Regions from separate parts of the Dorea amylophila genome, predicted to be linked through region 1. Evidence: riboswitches for the same ligand, from Rfam matches in the RefSeq annotation. Region 1 holds a riboswitch; the other holds the start of a gene.

Region 1 (3,216 bases):
TACGATAACGCCATCCAGATCTAACATCTTACACAGTTTTGCTGTCCAGTCAGAAGATCTTTCTTTATCTGCAAGGTATACATTTTCATTTGTAATGATCTGACATACAAAGTTCAGTGTCTTTCCATGTTCTTCAAACAGATCATGAACAACCGGATTATTCTCATGTACATATGTAGGATTCTTATCACATGCAGATACACAGTTACCGGAAACGATTGCTCCGTCCATGATCTCTGTAGGACTTAAAATTGTAGGAAGTGTCTTCTTTGCATCCACTCCGTATACATAAGTGTCATGTAAGAGTCCCTGGCTTTGAAGCATCTGGACATATGCAACTCTCGGAAGATCCGGATACTGTGTGATTCCTTCTTTGATACCGCATGTCTCATATACTTTTGTCTCATCCGGTGTAAGATTCCGTGCTAATTCTCCGATGTACGCTGCAACCCTGAATCCCGCGAAACGGACTGCCTTTTCATATTCATGCTGTTTGATTCCCTCTACAGGTTCACAGACCATAACAAGATTCAATGTCTTGGAAAATGGTGTGTAATCAGCTCCCGGTCCGGTCATGTCAATGATACCTTCCTGGAAACCGACGATTCTTCCTGCTGTTACAACAGCCATTCCTTTTAATGCATATGTCTTTCCGGAACCAACGGTATCAACTTTTGAAATAATTCCCGGGAATACCCCGCCTTTTCCCTCAACTTTTACTCTTGGTTCGATCACATCTTTTACCGGTGTGATTCTTACTGATTCCCCTGGTTTCGCAATATCAAAAGTGACTGTTTTGATATGCTCATCTTCCAATGCTACCGCTTTTACAGCTCCTTTATCTACATACAGGATTCCATCTTCAATCTTTGATGTATCCGCAAACTGGATATCCTTAATGTAAATATTCCCCATTTCTAATCTCACGATCTTTTCCTCCTTTTTTCATCTTCTTTTATAAAACGCTGCCCGTTTTACAACCTCTTTTATCACTGTCTTCTACCAGACATCCGCAGACGCCAGTCCGCTCTCTAATAAAGTCCAGTCAACCAATTGAAAATCCTTATAAACTTCTTCTTTGTAATACTTACTTTTATCTTGAAATTTCTGACATACCAGAATCGCATTTTCAATCAATCTGACAGATTCCCCATCCACCTTCTCCTTTCTCTCAGATATCAGCACAGATTTGTACGGTGTTTCCTTTGGTTTTACACTTCCTGATAATGGATGTGTCAATAATCTGTGGCCTTCGTAAATTCTGTCCCTTACTACCTTCAGAAGTTCTTCATAAGAGAGTTCCAGATAGATTACCTCATGTGTATCATCCAGCCTGGATCGTACAAGCGGATTATTTGTGATCACCATATACTTACTCATTCATGTCCATCCTCTCTTATGTTATTTCAACCAGCCTTAGAAAATAAAAAGGACGCTCCACGCCAGTTACTGCGTTCAAACGTCCTTTTCTGTCTTTCGTCCTGTTAAATCTAATTCCTCTTACAGTACAAGATTCAGAATGTAGTCCCTTTCTCCGTCCTTTTGCCTGAAAGTTTCGTCCGGTTTTTCCACATTTTTTTCGATACCGGTTTGCCTCTTCGGCGGCTGCCCTGGCAGCTCTCTCTTGAGAAATATCATCCCACTCTTCTTTTCAGTTATAGAAAATTTTTATATCATTTATTTTCTTCCTCTATATTACATCATTGTTATTTATATTGCAATACTTTATCTTTTTTTATCTTTTTTTAGTTGTTTTGAACAATTATGTAATCTGATTTTTGTATATTTTTCTATTTTCCCTCCGTTTTTCGTTTTCACTTATTCATTATTCACAAAGTCTTTTTTCTTTATTTTACTTTTTTATTTTTTAAGAAATTATGATAGTAATCGTCATGCAATTCTTTCATCTGGCTGCTCAGGAAGAACAATGCAAGAATATTAGGAATTACCATCAATGAATTGAAACAGTCTGCCATATTCCATACCAAATCAACCTGTGCAAGTGAACCTAACAATACACAGAGCGAAACCAGAACCGCATACGGCTTTACTGCATTTTTTCCAAATAAATATTTCACATTGGCCTGCCCAAAGAAATACCAGCCAATAATCGTCGAAAATGCGAAAAAGAACATACAGATTGCAATAAATACATTACCGAATTTTCCGAATACACTCGAAAATGCATACTGGCTGAGCGCTGTACCTGTAAGCCCTGTCGGAATCGACTGTGTTGTAATAATCACCAGTGCCGTCAGATTCAGAATTACAAAGGTATCAATGAATACACCGATCATTGCTACAAATCCCTGCTCTACCGGATGTTCTACTTTCGCTACCGCATGTGCGTGAGGCGTCGATCCCATACCTGCTTCATTCGAGAACAGTCCTCTTGCCACACCTTTTGTGAGTGCAAGCTTTACCGTTGCTCCCACTGCTCCGCCACTGACTGCAGACGGTTTAAAAGCACCTACAACGATAGAATAAAATGCATATGGGATTTCTTTAAAGTTTGCAAAGATTACAATCAGTGATCCGATAATATAAAAACATGCCATGATTGGAACAATCGTCTCTGTAACTTTTGCAATTCTGGAAATTCCTCCGACAAATACAAACAATGCGATAACCGCTATAATGATCCCCACCACTATCTGTGGTATACCAAATGCAGTATGAAATGCTGACGCTATCGAGTTGGACTGTACCGCATTTCCCATAAATCCCAGTGCAAAAATGATCAGAACAGAAAAGACAGCTGCCAGGATTTTTCCAAAAGTACCTTTGAAAGCCGCCTGGATATAATAAACCGGTCCGCCTGTTACATGCCCGTCTTTTCCTACATGCTTATATTTCTGAGCCATAATAGCTTCTCCGAAAATGGTCGCCATTCCAAGAAATGCCGCAATCCACATCCAGAAAATCGCTCCCGGTCCGCCTATTGCCAATGCTGTTGCCGCTCCTGCAATATTCCCCGTTCCTACCTGTGCTGCAATAGCCGTTGCAAGTGCCTGAAATGATGACATACCGTCTTTTCCCGCCGTTCCTTTTTTCGAAAACAGTCCGCCAAACGTTCTTTTCCACCCGGCCTTAAATCCACGTATCTGGATAAATCCGAGCCGGATCGTAAATATAACACCTCCTCCTAACAGCAGAATGATCAAAATATAATCTGCCAGATAATGTTGAATCAATAATACGATATTATTCAGTTTA
Region 2 (3,216 bases), on a different contig from region 1:
GTGAGGAAAGCGGAGATCTAAGCCAGCCCCTGGCAAGTGGAAAACTTACAAAAGACCGCATAAAACTGATGCATGAATATCTCGTATCGGGGGAAAAAGAGATCAAAGAAGGTCAGACAACATATTTCAAATCGGTTGGAATGGGATTATTTGATGTGTGTATTGCACAGAAATTATATGAAGTAGCAAAGGAGAAATAACATTATGAAAATCGTAGCAACAGAAAAAGCACCAAAGGCACTTGGACCATACTCACAAGGATATGTACACAACGGAGTACTGTATACAGCAGGACAGATCGCAATCAATCCGGAAGTGAATGATGTAGAAGCAACTACAATTGAAGCACAGACAGAGCAGGTATGCAAGAACTTAGGAGAGGTCTTAAAAGAAGCTGGAACATCATTTGACAAGGTATTAAAGACAACATGCTTTCTTGCAGATATGAGTGACTTTGCAGCATTCAACGAAGTATATGGAAAATACTTTACATCAAAACCGGCAAGAAGCTGTGTTGCAGTAAAGACACTTCCAAAGGGAGTTCTGTGTGAAGTAGAACTTATTGCGGCTGTAGAGGAGTAAGACAAATGGCAGAAGAACAAAAAACAGGCTGCAGTCCGTCCGATTGTGCGGGCTGTTCCCATGCAGGTGAATGCGGAAGCAAACCGCAGAGTCTGATCAAACCGGAAAATAAAAAATCACACATCAACCATGTGATCGCAGTTGTCAGCGGAAAAGGCGGTGTTGGAAAATCTATGGTTACCGCATCGCTTGCAAGGCTGATGAGAGAACAGGGATTTTCTGTAGGTATCATGGACGCAGATATCACAGGTCCATCCATTCCGAAGATGTATGGAATCCATGAAAAAGCAAAAGGGGATGGAGAAAATATTTTCCCATGTGAGGCAAAGGATGGAACGAAGATCATGTCCATCAACCTTTTACTTCCGGAAGAAGATGCTCCGGTTATCTGGAGAGGTCCGGTCATTTCAGGTGTTGTCACACAGTTCTGGACAGATGTTGCATGGGGAGAACTGGATTATCTCTTCGTAGACATGCCGCCGGGAACCGGTGATGTACCGCTTACCGTATTCCAGTCCCTTCCGGTAGAAGGCATCGTGATCGTAACTTCTCCGCAGGATCTGGTACGCATGATCGTAAAGAAAGCTTACAACATGGCAGGACAGATGGATATCCCGGTACTCGGAATCGTGGAGAACTACAGTTATCTGGAATGTCCGGACTGCGGACGTAAGATCTCCGTATTCGGCGAGAGCCACATCGACGAAGTGGCAGAAGAACTCGGCGTTCCGGTCATCGGTAAGATGCCGATCGATGCAAGTCTTGCAGAGGCAGTGGAGAATGAGAACTTTGCAGAAGTAAGCAATGATTATCTTGCGGAAGCAGTGAATAAACTTTAGAAGATACCATTTTTGTGATAAAAAATTAACTTATGGATTTAATGTTGACTTAGAGAAGATAACCTGTTATGCTAATTGCATAGTTGATGGATGAATTTGTGAGATACCTATGTACAAAGTGCATAAATGAGAAAGTGGAGATAGCACGCAGCATAGGAGCCGAAGGGGCATGCAGAAACTCTCAGGTAAAATGGAACGAATTCGGACGACGCTCTGGAGAACAATAAGAATTGTACCGAAGAAGTAATCTTTCAGGTAAAAGGACAGAGGCAGACAAAAAACACTTTTGAAAAGAAAGTATTTTTTGCCTGCTTTTTTAGTGCTCAAAATGGGGAATGGGCATGAAAAGCAGGCAGATTCCGAAGGAGGTAAAACAAAAATGAACAGAATCGAAGATGTAACAAATTACATCACAGAATGTGACAAAGAAGTTGGGGAAGCACTTTCATTAGAGCTTGGCAGACAGAGAAGAAATCTGGAACTGATCGCATCTGAAAATATTGTAAGCCCGGCAGTGATGCTGGCAATGGGAACCGTACCGACCAATAAGTATGCAGAAGGTTATCCGGGAAAAAGATATTACGGCGGATGCGAAGATGTAGACATTCTGGAGAATCTGGCAATTGAAAGAGCAAAAGAATTATTTGGATGTGAGCATGTATGTGTACAGCCGCATTCCGGAGCCAATGCCAATACTGCAGTGTATCAGGCACTTCTCGAACCAGGCGATACCGTTATGGGTCTGAACCTTGCACATGGCGGACACCTGACACATGGTTCACCGGTGAATTTATCCGGAATCTTATATCATTTCGTACCATATAATGTGAACGACGATGGATATCTGGATTACGATGAGATCCGTAAGATCGCACAGGAATGCAAACCAAAGATGATCGTTGCAGGCGCATCTGCATATCCGAGAGAGATCCGGTTTGATATCTTTGAAGATATCGCAAAGGAGGTAGGAGCATATCTGTTTGTAGATATGGCACACATTGCAGGACTTGTGGCAGCTGGACTGCACCAGAGTCCGGTTCCATACGCAGATGTTGTAACCACGACCACGCATAAGACGCTCAGAGGTCCGAGAGGCGGTATGATCATGTGTAAAGAGAAATACGCAAAAGCGATCAACAAAGCCATTTTCCCTGGAACACAGGGAGGACCACTAATGCATATTATTGCTGCAAAGGCCATCTGTTTCGGAGAAGCTTTAAAACCGGAGTTCAAAGAATATCAGCAGCAGGTGATCAAAAATGCGAAAGCACTTGCACAGGCAATGATCGACGAAGGATTCAATCTGGTAAGTGGCGGAACAGACAATCATCTGATGTTAGTGGATCTGCAGAATATGAATATCACAGGAAAAGAGCTGCAGAACAGACTGGATGAAGTCTATATCACAGTTAATAAAAATGCAGTGCCGAACGATCCGGCCAGCCCGTTTGTGACAAGCGGAATCCGTATCGGAACACCGGCAGTGACAACGAGAGGTCTGAAAGAAGAAGATATGAAGACCATCGCAAAACTGATCAAGATGACGGTTACAGATTTTGATACAAAAGCAGATGAGATCCGTGAAGCAGTAAATGAAATCTGTGGTAAGTATCCACTTTACAACTAGGAGGTGTTGGCAATGGAATTAAAGACTCCACTTTATGATGCGCATGTAAAAGCCGGTGGAAAGATTGTAGAATTTGGGGGATATCTTCTTCCGGTACAGTATGAAACAGGTGTGATCAAAGAACATATGGCAGTACGTACACAGGCAGGACTTTTTGATGTCTCACAT

Evidence for each region. Region 1 has a riboswitch for glycine ahead of OCV72_RS10090 (GrdX family protein). Riboswitches for the same ligand answer to the same signal wherever they lie in the genome.
Region 2: it holds a riboswitch for glycine, as region 1 does, so the genes downstream of both, OCV72_RS01930 (serine hydroxymethyltransferase) here and OCV72_RS10090 (GrdX family protein) in region 1, are expected to answer to the same signal.

Annotation. Positions count from the first base shown of each region.
Region 1 is NZ_JAOQJW010000014.1:69,976-73,191, reverse strand. It holds gene OCV72_RS10095 (glycine/sarcosine/betaine reductase component B subunit) at 1-927, opposite strand, end outside; gene OCV72_RS10090 (GrdX family protein) at 1,000-1,380, opposite strand; glycine riboswitch at 1,525-1,637, opposite strand; gene OCV72_RS10085 (alanine/glycine:cation symporter family protein) at 1,848-3,216, opposite strand, start outside.
Region 2 is NZ_JAOQJW010000002.1:177,817-181,032, forward strand. It holds gene OCV72_RS01915 (ornithine cyclodeaminase family protein) at 1-200, shown strand, start outside; gene OCV72_RS01920 (RidA family protein) at 205-582, shown strand; gene OCV72_RS01925 (Mrp/NBP35 family ATP-binding protein) at 588-1,421, shown strand; glycine riboswitch at 1,625-1,698, shown strand; gene OCV72_RS01930 (serine hydroxymethyltransferase) at 1,801-3,048, shown strand; gene gcvT (glycine cleavage system aminomethyltransferase GcvT) at 3,061-3,216, shown strand, end outside.